3 regions of the Planococcus sp. TJ-307 genome follow, and region 3 is predicted to be linked to each of the others. Evidence: predicted binding sites of a transcription regulator. Region 3 holds the regulator's gene; each other region holds the start of a gene.
The links. Region 3 encodes LexA, which represses DNA repair genes until DNA is damaged. Its sites were predicted from a motif close to CGAACATATGTTCG; they were not measured.

Region 1: a site for LexA is predicted at 1,812-1,825, ahead of AC4EHK_RS13910 (DNA endonuclease). Genes of this name have one in related genera too.
Region 2: a site for LexA is predicted at 2,278-2,291, ahead of uvrB (excinuclease ABC subunit UvrB). Genes of this name have one in related genera too.

The regions. Positions count from the first base shown of each region.
Region 1 is NZ_JBZDOJ010000004.1:22,199-26,563, forward strand. Features, by position in the region: gene AC4EHK_RS13900 (YjfB family protein) at 419-595, shown strand; gene AC4EHK_RS13905 (hypothetical protein) at 667-906, shown strand; gene AC4EHK_RS13910 (DNA endonuclease) at 926-1,795, opposite strand; gene AC4EHK_RS13915 (glucosaminidase domain-containing protein) at 1,986-2,729, shown strand; gene flaG (flagellar protein FlaG) at 2,858-3,202, shown strand; gene fliD (flagellar filament capping protein FliD) at 3,220-4,365, shown strand, end outside.
Region 2 is NZ_JBZDOJ010000005.1:75,545-79,909, reverse strand. Features, by position in the region: gene uvrA (excinuclease ABC subunit UvrA) at 1-218, opposite strand, end outside; gene uvrB (excinuclease ABC subunit UvrB) at 225-2,207, opposite strand; gene AC4EHK_RS16380 (IDEAL domain-containing protein) at 2,538-2,780, opposite strand; gene AC4EHK_RS16375 (competence protein ComK) at 2,958-3,512, shown strand; gene AC4EHK_RS16370 (ABC1 kinase family protein) at 3,642-4,365, opposite strand, start outside.
Region 3 is NZ_JBZDOJ010000002.1:71,650-76,014, reverse strand. Features, by position in the region: gene tkt (transketolase) at 1-173, opposite strand, end outside; gene AC4EHK_RS06550 (DUF896 domain-containing protein) at 260-493, opposite strand; gene AC4EHK_RS06545 (YneB family resolvase-like protein) at 552-1,205, opposite strand; gene yneA (cell division suppressor protein YneA) at 1,202-1,519, opposite strand; gene lexA (transcriptional repressor LexA) at 1,685-2,305, shown strand; gene AC4EHK_RS06530 (class I SAM-dependent methyltransferase) at 2,368-3,105, opposite strand; gene AC4EHK_RS06525 (hypothetical protein) at 3,204-3,398, opposite strand; gene AC4EHK_RS06520 (hypothetical protein) at 3,461-3,892, opposite strand; gene AC4EHK_RS06515 (hypothetical protein) at 4,042-4,230, opposite strand.

The DNA.
Region 1 (4,365 bases), on a different contig from region 3:
GCGTCTAACCGGGTAACGGGTTAGAGTATAACTGGGTGAATTGCTGGAACTTCCTAAAGCCCCATCAACCACAACGTAACTGGAAACGGTAAGCGTGACGGTCTGAAAACGATGAGGATGAACCAATGGATAATCAGCAGCCAAGCTCCTGTCTCGAAAGAGTGGGGAAGGTTCAACGACTAGGATAAACCGTCTAAGGCACAAGCTATGACGATGAAATCCGTAGGGCGGCAAGCGCCGTTCGAAGTGCCCAGCCCCTCAAAATAGAGGGTGAAGATATAGTCTATTCTATGATCGAAAGACATAGCGGCAAAGCAAGCCAACCAACAGCCACAAGCTGTTCTTCAATTACTGCGTTAATCTTAATGATCAAAAGGAGCCTGATTTTAGGCTCCTTTTTTTATAAGGAGGCAATCTAATGGATATCGCCGCACTATCAATGGCATTAAGCCAGATGAATGTCCGAACTGAAGCTAATGTATCGATTATGAAAAAGACAATAGACCAAGCCGAAACAAATGGCCAAGATGTCGTGAAGATGCTGGAGCTGTCTGTTCAGCCTCATATTGGTGGGTCTGTTGATTTAAAAGGATAAGATTTTCATGAATGATAGCCATGGAATATTCCATGGCTTTTGCTTATATGAAATGATGAAGAGGTGATATGGTGGATAAAGAGCAGAATGAAAGAAAAGAATTTCTTCAAGAACAGCTCCAATGGACTAAGGAACAAATTAATATCTTAGATCAAATGGATGGGAAGCTGCAGGAGATGAAAAGGATTGCTGAGTATACCGCGGGAAATGGTTTATCGGTGCACGAAAGAGAGCATTTGAATAGGCTCTTAGAAATATTGAAACAGGAATATAGTTTACTCGGAAATCGAAGGAAAATCTCATTGCACTGAGAACTGTAGGAGTCTGATTTTAATCTAATGGCATAAGGTTTTTGTTATTCTTTCTTAGCTCCGCCCATTTATAAACGATGGACCAGTAAGTTCGGTTCAAGTGAGCTGCAATTTCTTTATCGGTTTTGCCTTCCTTCTTCATTTCGCACAATAACTTACATTCTTCATCCGTATAATTTCTTTTTCGGTCTGATGAACTCACAATTACTTCATACTCTGGATGAGACTCTTGGTACCGTTTAATTTCATTTAACAAACGGTGACCCCAATCAGTTTTGTGATACATGGAAGGGCAATCTCTGGATGCGCCACCAACTACTTTCAAGAAGTTCATTGTTTCGCTGACTTTTGTAGTTTTTAAAATATAGCCAAAACCATCAGATCTCTTGCTGGTATTGAATTCCACTCCAAAATAAGTATTGATGTGCAGCTTTAATTTACACAAATCTTCTAGGGAAAGAGACTGCAGGTAAAGGTAAATATGAGGTGTTAAATAGATGGTTTTCTTCAAATCGTTTCGGCTAACAGAAATCGATAACGAACCATCATCCAAATATAAGGTCGTTAAAAACAATGGAGATTTACATAGTTTTAGCATTTCTAAAGAGACTATTTTATCCCCATTCAAGTTGTAGAAATGCTCAAACATTTGAGTTAAAAGAGGCAGGGAAGGAGAAAGGAGCATAGAACGTGATTTATTAAAATAAAAGTTAGAAGGCAGCAGGTTCGATTTCCAAATGCGGTAATCCAATTGTTGAATACTGAAGTGTTCTCTGTAGCTATTGTTTTTGCGCCGAGAACCAGCGTACCTTTTAGTAATTTCTCCATCACCCAGAATGCTTGCGATCAGAACGTTTTGTTCAATTGAGGTCAAAGAAAATAAGTCCATGCTCTCACTCCTTTTAAGAACATTTGTTCTTATTTAATATACTCCAAATTAGTCACTAATGTCTATTCTCTAATAGAATTTTCTGATTCTAATAAAAAATAAACGTCCTTTCCACAATTATCCTATTCTTTTTTTCTTCGTTATCTTGTACACTAAACATAATTAACTCCGATAAAGGATGTGAAACCGATTGACCAGTCCGATTTCTTCTAATTTCCTTTTGTATAACACGATCGCCACAATGGCCAAGTCGATGCCTGCTTTAGGCCAAACCGACAGTGCCAGCAGTTCCATTGGCAGTTCGACAAGCCCCAGCACGTTTTTTGCGATGCTGATGAATGCCATGATGGAAAGCATGGAGGAACAAACGAATACCGGAGCGGCTCCCCAAAACGGTGTTCAAGCAGCGTTGCCGTCTTTGACTACGCCGCTGACGGCACCTTTGGCTAATTCCTATAACCCGGCTATTACGATCTCGCCGCTCAACACAAAAGAAGTTCCCACTGCAGCAACCGACACCAGTGACTTGAAATTCCGACCGACGCAGTTTATTAAATTGGACAACACCTTAGAGGGCAAACTTGAAGGCACAGCGGCTCACTTCATCAATGCTGGGAAAAAATATGACTTGGATCCAAACTTATTGTCAGCCATCGCCATCCATGAAACCGGCAACGGCTCATCGCGCGCAGTGAATGACAAAAACAACGTCGCTGGCATGATGGGCAAGAATGGTTTACGAAGCTATGCTTCTGTAGAAGACAGCATTTTCGACATGGCCCGCAACTTGCGTCAAAACTATTTAAATGAAGGCAAAGACACCATCGCGAAAATCGGAGCAAAATACGCGCCGGTTGGAGCCGCCAATGATCCAACCGGGTTAAACAACCACTGGACACAAGGCGTCAGCAATCATTATTCCAAACTCACATAAAATAAGGCAGGGTTTTCACAAACCCGCCTTATTTTTTTTGATCTTTTGCTAAAAAAATCCCTGTTTCTGCCGATAACTAATAATAGAGAGCTTTTTAACGAATTTAGAAGACTAAGGGAGTGCCCATCATGGAAATAACCAATCATTCAGTTCCATATTTTCCAAAAACCAGTGAACCCAATCCGGTAGCCCCGAAAGAAGCAACAGTTCCTGAAGAGAACAAATTCCAGGAACCCGCTAAACCCATAACAAAAGAAATGCTTAAGGACAAAGTTGAGGTAATGAACGAGTTTCTTGAGCCTACTTCAACAAACATTAAGTTTCAGCTTCACGAGCAGCTGGAAGTTTATTACGTACAGATCATCGACTCGAAAACAGATGAAGTTCTGCGCGAGTTTCCCAATAAGAAGTTTTTGGATATGTACGCATCGATGGCCGAACTTGCGGGCCTGATTGTGGATGAGAAACGATAAGAATGGAGTGAACTATTATGCGTGTTGGCGGATTAGCATCAGGTATGGATACAGAATCAATCGTTAAAGATATGATGAAAATCCAAAAAATGCCTTTGGATAAATTAATGCAGCAAAAAACATTTACAGAATGGCAACAGGAATCAGTTCGCGATGCCAACCTGTCCATGTCGAACCTACGGACGAGCGCCAGCAATTTGCGGCTGCAGTCGTCGTTCAACTCGTACAGCGCAACGTCGCCAGATCCGACAAGCTTCTCAGTAGCGACGACACCGAATGCAATGAGCGGGTCGTATAAAGTGGAAGTAACAAGCGTCGCGAGCTCAGCGAAGTTGAACTCAGCGCTCGGAGTTACAAATTCGGCAGGCGCTGCTGCAAGGTCGACGGACCAAATTGGCGTTGCCGGGAAAATTAATGTGGGCAGCGTAAGCATTAACATAGCGGCCACCGATACGTTTGCAGATGTAGCCAAAAATATTCAAGATGCAACAGCGGCATCAGTTCCGGCTTTGCGAGCAAGCTTTGACAATACGACCTCCCGCTTCTTCATCGCATCCAAAGGATTGGGAACAGAACAAGCTTTTACGATGAATTTTACAGCCGCAGACGGCACAACTGCAAACGCAGCACTGGCTGACAAAATTATGAACAATGGCTCGACTTCAGCTGTAGCTGCTGGAGCAACAGACGGCGCCATCAAGTTTGATGGTATTGAAATTAAAGACCTGAAAACCAATCAGACAACGGTCAACGGGTTAACGGTCAACCTTTTGCAGGTGGGTACAGAAGAAATCGTCAACGTCCAATCCAATCCTGAGAAACCAGTGGCGATGATCAAAGACTTTGTTGAAAAGTACAACGAAACACTGGAAACCATCCAAAAGCAATTGATCGAAAAACGCTACCCGGATTTCCAGCCCTTGTCTGACGAACAGAAAAAAGATCTGACAGAAAACGAAATCGAATTATGGGAAGAAAAAGCCCGGAGCGGATTGCTTCGCAATGATCCGGTTTTGAAATCTGCTATGCAAGACTTGCGCAGAGCCTTTATGGACAGCGTGTCCGGCCTTGCGGAAGGCAACATCAGCCATTTGTCACAGATAGGCATTAATACCGGCTCGTATACAGAAGGCGGAAAATTATTTATCGATGAAGCAAAACTA
Region 2 (4,365 bases), on a different contig from region 3:
GGCTTGTCCATCTGGCCCAAAAACTGGCGGGCGTATGCAGACAGCGATTCTACATACCGCCGCTGCCCTTCTGCATAAATCGTGTCAAATGCCAAAGAAGATTTGCCGGATCCTGATAGTCCGGTCATGACAACAAGCTTGTCACGCGGAATGACAACATCAATATTTTTTAAATTATGCGCACGTGCGCCTTGTATCCGTATTTCCTGTTTTTTCACTTTCTATCATCCTTCCGCTTTCAATTCAAGCACGGTATCACGCAGCTCTGCAGCCCGTTCGAAATCGAGTGCTTTTGCCGCATCCTTCATTTCTGTTTCCAACAAGCTGATCAGTTTCAAGCGATCTTCTTTTTTGAGCTTTTTGCCTGATACTGCTTTTGAAATGTATTCTTCCGACTCTTCCGCCGCAGCCGTAGCACGGATGACGTCGCGAATTTTCTTCTGAATCGTAATCGGTGTAACTCCATGTTTTTCATTGTAGTCGCCTTGGATGGTGCGGCGTCGCGTCGTTTCATCCATCGCTTTTTGCATGGAATCCGTTATTCGGTCAGCGTACATAATAACATGGCCATTTGAGTTTCGTGCTGCCCGGCCCATTGTTTGGATCAAAGCACGTTCAGAACGCAGGAAGCCCTCTTTGTCGGCATCCAAAATAGTTACCAATGAAACTTCCGGAATATCCAATCCTTCGCGCAGCAAGTTGATGCCGACCAATACATCGTAGACACCCATTCGCAGTTCCCGGATAATTTCAATCCGCTCCAGCGTCTTGATTTCAGAATGGAGGTAATTGACTTTGATGCCGGCATCTTTCAGATAAGCCGTCAAGTCTTCTGACATTTTTTTCGTCAATGTGGTTACCAGCACGCGCTCATTCTTTTCAGCACGCTGACGGATTTCATACATCAAGTCATCAATTTGGCCTTCAATTGGCCGGATTTCGATTGTTGGGTCAAGCAAACCGGTTGGCCGAATAATTTGTTCCACCATTTCCGGTGTGTGTTCCAGCTCATAAGGGCCAGGCGTTGCTGACACAAAAACAGCCTGGCTGATATGTTCTTCAAACTCATCAAAAGTCAGCGGCCGGTTATCCATTGCTGAAGGCAGACGGAAACCATGGTCAACCAGCACTTTTTTGCGTGCCTGATCACCATTGAACATGCCGCGGACCTGTGGCAGCGTCACGTGGCTTTCATCTACGACCAGCAGAAAATCTTCCGGGAAATAATCAATCAATGTATAAGGCTGTGCACCAGCAGGACGAAGCGTCAAATGCCGGGAATAGTTTTCAATGCCGGAACAAAAGCCCATTTCCCGCATCATTTCCAAATCATAACGTGTCCGTTGTTCCAAGCGCTGCGCTTCCAGCAATTTATCTTCTGCACGCATCTCTTTCAAACGTTCTTCCAATTCCGCTTCGATGTTTTCAATCGCTTTGACCATTTTGTCTTCACGTGTAACAAAGTGGGATGCCGGGAAAATAGCGACATGTTCGCGTTCGCCAATAATTTCACCAGTTAAGGCATCAACTTCGCGGATTCGATCAATTTCATCGCCAAAAAATTCGACGCGCAAGCATCGTTCATCGCGTGACGCCGGGAAAATTTCCACGACGTCTCCACGGACACGAAATGTCCCGCGAATAAAATTGATGTCGTTGCGTTCATACTGCACATCCACTAATTTCCGCAGCAATTGATTGCGCTCGATTTCCATCCCTTTGCGAAGAGAGACAACCAGTTCACGGTATTCTTTTGGTGAACCCAGACCGTAGATGCAGGAAACGGATGCAATAACAATGACATCGTCCCGTTCAAACAATGAACTCGTGGCGGAGTGGCGCAACTTATCAATTTCATCGTTGATGCTGGCATCTTTTTCAATGAATGTGTCTGATTGCGGCACATATGCCTCCGGTTGGTAGTAATCGTAATAACTAACAAAATACTCAACGGCGTTATCAGGGAAAAATTCCTTGAATTCGCTGTAGAGCTGTCCTGCCAATGTTTTATTGTGAGCCATGACGAGCGTCGGCTTTTTTACTTGTTGAATGACGTTTGACATCGTGTACGTTTTACCTGTACCCGTTGCTCCGAGCAAAGTCTGGCAACGCTTGCCGTTGATGATGCCTTGTGTCAGTTCGGCAATGGCTTGGGGCTGATCGCCGGCTGGTTCATAAGGGGCTTGAAGATTAAATTCTTGTTTCATAATAAGACGTCCTCCCGTTCTTTCACTATCTCTACTTTACCATATGCCCTAAAAAACCACTAACAAAAAGCGAACGTATGTTTTTTATGTAAAGATGCGCATATATAACGATAGTATATGAAAATAAAAATGGATTTTTGGCACTCACAAATGGCCAAGAGCGGTTTTGCTCGATGACATTTTGTCTTCAACAGAATAAAGATTTACAATAACTAGTTTTTGCAAAGATCCTCTTCTGCAGCTTGCATGCCTTATTTTGGATGGGACACAAAAAAGAGAAGCCGGATGTATTCCGACTTCCCCTTTTCAAGGCTCTTATTGTGCAGCCATTTATTCAGCTTCTTCGTGCTTTAAAGTTTGTAGTTGGGCAGCATATATGATGAAAGCTTTTTGGTCGTGATGATCCAGGGCTTCGTCAATAAGGGTTAACAGCTGTGCTTCTTGTTGGGAACGGTGGACATGCTTTAAGAAGAGATCCAGGTAGATGTCATTCAGCAGTTTTTCCGCTTCTGTAATTTTTTTCGTTTGAGCCATCGCTTTCATGAAATCAGCATAAGAATAATAGTTTTCCATTTCTCTTCACCCCGAATGCTTTTCATTAGTATACATTAGGCAATTAGAATAAATCAAGATTTATTTGAAAATTCCGATGAAATAGAAAAAATATTATTTTCAATCTAATGTCCATTGCGCAATTTCCATTTTTTATTATAATAAGGTATGTAAAGTAAATTTAGGGGGTTAATTTCCATGAGTAAAAAGAATCACCGACCGCATTCTTACACAGTCTGCGCGAATACGTATGCCTTATTGCCCTATACAGATGGCCATCGCACTTGGATGCGCGTAATTGAAGACCGCAGTGAATTCATAGTTGAAGAAGCGGTATACAAAACGGTGACCACTTCCTGCAGGTTCTATCGCGCTTCGCTTGAAAGTGCAACACTTTACGCTCAAAAAGCCGTCGGCGTAAAACACAAACCCCCAATCATCGTAGGCGAGTATTATGGCAACCCACTCTTATTCTTTCCGACCCACTCTCCCAAAAACAAAGAATGCGTTTGGTTTAATTACGATGCCATCGATTTGATTGAAAGCGACAGCAGCGGCAAAGGCAGCATTATTTACTTGAGCAATAGTGAAACGGTGTACCTGGATGTTTCACCCATTGCATTGCGAAACCAGCATTCTTTTGCCGGATCGCTTCGCCGATACTTCAAAAAGGCTCAGCGCGTCCATAATCACTCTATGGCTTATGTGACAAAACGTTCTTTCCCTCCACGAAAACAGCAGCCGCTCGAGTAAGTTTTCTGCACCGATATCGACCTCTATCTTTTACTGCAAATTTTTGTCTTCACCATCATTTTCTACTATCATAATAGTAAAAAAGTTGCTGCTCAACATCCATACGGATGTTGAGCGGCAACTTTTTGTTTACTTAATGGATCGGTAAGCCCATAACGATCCGACAAAGAATACTGACGAAACCCACAGGTAAGGCTCATTCCAAAACCAAACCGAAACAGAAATTCCGGTAAAGGAAATAATGGTGAAAATTCCGGCAAACATCCGGGACTGCAAATCACGCCGATACTCCCGTTCCCGGCCATCCCGATTTTCAAGATAATGCCGGAGACGTTCCGGTTCTTCCAAGTAGTTGATGACTTTTTGCGGGAAAGCACGGAAAGGTCCAGAAGCATTCAACGCCCAGCGCAGAACATCTTCTTTTCCAAAGATGCCTTTGCCTTCTTTTTGTGAAGAGGCCCATTCCAATATGCGCGGTCGGGCAAGAGCCAATAAGTCCACTTTCGGATCCAACACATGCAACACACCGACGAAAATGGAAGCCGCGCGCCCGAAAAAGGCAAACTCTGCCGGCAATTGAACCGGTTGTGTGCGGACAATTTCCTGCATATCGTTCAACAAACGTTCGACGACAAAACTGTCCATTTGCGACAGTTCATTCGATTCATAAGCTGTAATCAAGCGTGAAATGGCATCTCCCAATACTGCACGATCGGCCTGCGGCAACAAGAACCGAAGCTCTTCTAGGGAATCGAGCACTTGGTCGTAGTTTTTGAAGATAATTCCTTCTGCAGCACGCAATACCGCCTGGGAATCTTTCTTGCTGATATTGCCAATCATTCCGAAATCAATC
Region 3 (4,365 bases):
TTAAACCAATCTGGATTTTTTGGATTGTGGTTCATGTGTTTAGTCCATAATGTATACGCCATTGGAGCAGCGCCCATTGGCAATCCTGGATGGCCAGAATTTGCTTTTTCGATAGCATCGATGGAAAGTGTACGAATTGTAGTCACTGCAAGTTGATCTGCGTGGGTTGACATAGTAACATCCTCTCTCAAAAAAAATATTATTCCTTATTAGTTTAGTCAACAATAGAAAAGAATACAATGAAAAAGAGAATAAGTAGTTAATTCAAATACTTATTCTCTCGAAGATTTTTGACCTTTTCCGGAGTTACATCGTTTCCGTTCGGATCAATCACTTTTACATTTTCAATTGTGCCGCGCATTGTTTTGCGGAAAGTCTGCAAGTATTCCTCACGCAGCGCGGATTGCTCTTTTGCTTCTTCTTGCGATAATCCAGCAGTTTTTGACTTCCGTGACAGCTGGCTTATGCGACTTAATTTGTCTGGCGATAACATAGACATCCACCTTTCTTCTGTACATATGGTACAAAAAAAGTCAGGTTTCTGCAACGTTTTAGTCTTTCATCAGCTGTTCGTACTCTTTATAGCGGCGATGGACGGTTGCTTTGCTCGCCTGATAGCCAAAGCCTTGAAGCGTTACTGCGATTTCGCTGAATGTCAGGCCATTGGTCTTCAAGCTGACTATTTGGTCAATCGGCAAATCCAGGCGCTCCCGTCCATCCGGATTGCCTTTGCCTTTTAGATTTTTTTCCGGTTGATAGCCATTTTCCACAGCGCGCTTCATGCCCCGCTTAATTTTGGCATTATGTATTTTGCGCTGGTATTCTTCGACGATCGCCAGAATTTCGAGAACCATATCGTCCATGTCATTTAATGCGATGGGTCCCCGGTCTGATAGCGTGTAAACTTCCACACCGTATTTCTTCATCACATGCAGCAGCGCAATGCGGGCATGGCCCCGCCCTAAACGTGTTTCGTCTTGGACGAATACCGCGTCGACTTGCTCGGTTTTGATCGAATTCAGCATCTCGAGCAGCCCTTCACGGTCCATTTCATAGCCGCTGTGCTGATCGGTAAACACAGCATCCACTTGATGGCCTTGTTCAAATGCAAATTTCATCAGTTCCTCTTCCTGTCTCTCAAGTGAAGATTCCTGAGTATCTTTGGTCGTGCTGACACGGCAATAAATTAATGCATTTTTTTTCATTCAGTATCACCTGCAAATTTAGTGGTCTCATCAGGAGCAAATTTTAATTGATCGCTGGGAATTTTAAGAGATTGCCCTGCAATAATTTTAGAAGTAGAAAGATTGTTTTCTTTCATAATCTCTTCTATCCATTCGTGATGGGGGGTTGTGCCGCTGAACGATTCAGCTAAAGTCCAAAGTGTGTCGCCTTCTTCTATTTCAACTTGGCTCATTTGCGCACTATTAGTATTATGGGACAGAATTGCGTACAAAGTAAATGCCACAATTAAAGCAAAAAACGCGATTAAGTAAAAGTTTTGTCGAATGATTGTCAAATTGATCGCCTCCTGAGAATGTATGTTCGGAATGTATGTTCTCATAATAAGGCGAACAGGTGTTGTTGTCAAGAATTAAATTCGAACCTATGTTTGCATTTCACAGCCCGAGTTGGTATACTATTGGTAGAAATTAAGTAGAATTACTCAAATGAGGTGAAACTGTTGAAAAAAGTATCCAAGCGCCAAGAAGATATTCTGACATTCATAAAAGAAGAAGTTCGCTTAAAAGGCTACCCACCGTCCGTACGTGAAATTGGCGAAGCAGTCGGTTTGGCATCCAGTTCGACCGTACACGGCCACTTGGCACGGCTTGAAAGCAAAGGCTTGATTCGCCGCGACCCAACAAAACCAAGAGCAATTGAAGTAATCAGCACTGACGAAGCGCTTATTGATAAAAGTCCAGTTTTGCATGTGCCGTTAATCGGTAAAGTAACCGCTGGTATTCCCATCACAGCTATTGAAAATGTGGAAGAATTCTTCCCACTGCCCCAGAGCTATGGTACAGAAGATGATCATATCTTCATGCTGGAAATTATGGGTGAAAGTATGATTGAAGCCGGCATTTTAAACGGCGACTATGTCATTGTTAAACAGCAGCAAACAGCTAATAACGGCGACATCGTTGTAGCGATGACGGCTGAAGACGAAGCAACAGTCAAACGTTTCTTCCGCGAAGAAAGCTATTTCCGTCTGCAGCCTGAAAACTCATCGATGGATCCTATCATCGTTGACCAAGTTTCCATTCTTGGTAAAGTTGTCGGCGTCTACCGCCAGATTCACTAAAAAACACCGGGAGCAATCTTCCCGGTGTTTTTTTATTGTATTATTATTATGTAAACTTTTCCTTATTCGAGTTTCACGCAGCTGAAAGCCAAAATAACCGGAATTCTTTTTCTTCTATCAAACTCGCCAACATCCTCGAAATGCTGCCGCTTTGGCATGCCCTCTTGAAGTCCTGTAACGCTAAACCCTGCATTCGATAATGCTGTAAAATAACTTTCGATGGTTCGATGATGCTTGACCACCACTTTATCAATCCAAGGCTCTTGCCGTTCGCCTTCATTAAAATAATCATCCACTATCCAGTTGCTTCTTTTCTCTCCAGACTTTTTGCTGTCAAAAGCACTGGTTGTCAGCGGATGCTGGACGCTAAAGACAAAGGTTCCTTGCGGCTTTAACGTCTGGTAAATCTGTTTAAACAGCCGTTCCACATCCGGCAAATAGTGAATCGCTAAGCGTGAAGCCACAATATCGTAGCTCTCTTTTGGATAAGCGAAAGTTTCCATAGTAGCCAAGCTGATGCGCGCATTCAGCCCTGCTAGATTTTCTTTTGCCAGCCTCTCCATCGCCCGAGATCCTTCTACGCCGTGGTACTGATTTGCGCCCGCTTGAAGAAGCTCTTTGCCAAAAGTGGCGTCCCCGCAGCCTAAGTCCAGTATCCGTTTGTTTTGAAACTCGCCAAGAAGTTCATAAATCACCGGTTTTTCAATACTATTATTGGGGCTGTCAATCCGGTTTCTTCTTTGCAGGTAGTTTGCTAAAAAATCCTTTTCTTCGTATGCGCTTGACCCTTTGAAATTCATCTAATCCCTCCAGTTTCAAATTGCTTGCTTTGACATATGGGCACAAAAAAGATGCTGCATAAGCAGCACCCGCGTGCAGCTTATCGAGAAAAGTTCTTCTACAACTCGCTGACTTTTATATAATTAACCAAATTGATTGTAATGCGATAAATATTGCCTGTCTCCACATCAGAAATTTCATAAGTACCATTGGAAGGAATTTTACCCAGTGCCGATTCTTTGTCCACAGCCTGGACGTTATGAACAATGGTGTTTCCTTGATCAAAATTAAATTCTACTTGAAATGTTTTCATGCAATGGCCTCCTTAGAATTATTTACTTTGTCTCCGTGAATCAGTCTACCATATTCTATGTTTTATTGCTGTTTGTATAATTCCTGGTACATCAGCACTTTCAGCGCCAGCATTTCTTCTTCATTAAGATCTTCTTCCAATTGCTGAATCACTTGTTCTGCAGACATTGTGCCGTCCTCAATCCCTGACTTCATCTTGGCCAAGTCGGTAATGCCCACTTTTTTAATGACGGTGCCCGCTGCATCATCGCTTGTTTCAAATGGCAAAGCTTCACTTTCTTGTTCAGCCGCCTGAGCCTCTTCAACGTACTCCATCATTTGCGGATCACTTTCAACGTACTCCACTATTTTTTCCATCTGGCCCGAGCTTCGCAGTTCCTCTGTCGCTTTTGCAACCAATCGGTCGGCTGAAAAATCCGGCCCCACTACATAAGCACCAATTCCCGCGAATGAAAAAAATATGAGGAAGATAAGAATTGTTTTCAAAAAACGCATAGCCGATCTTCCCTTCTTTTTACATTATTATAACAGTAGACGCTCAAAAGTGTATAAAGTTACCAAAAAAAAAAGGAAAACCCCGTTCCCATTTCTTTGCAGAACGGGAGCCGAGATCTTCTTTTTTGTTAAGCACATTCTTTAACTCATCATCGTTTCCGCTGCTCAGCAATCCACCAGTCGATGTGTTCCAAATTAAAAATCACAGTGTCCTGGAACGCTTTGCGGTGCGGAATCTTTCTCTTCGACATCAAATCTGTAATCTGCTCTGCAGCCAGCGGATAATTTACTGACTCCAAATACTCAATAAGACTTGGAAGTCCTTGGATTTTCCTCAATTTAATCCCCTCCCACAAAATCTTCCTTCGTTAAAAAGGAAAATTCAGTATGAGTTATTAAACATATTGGCTGCACTTAATTATAACCCGAAAAATTCTCCTGTAAACAAATTAAGCACTGAAATTTTTACTGAA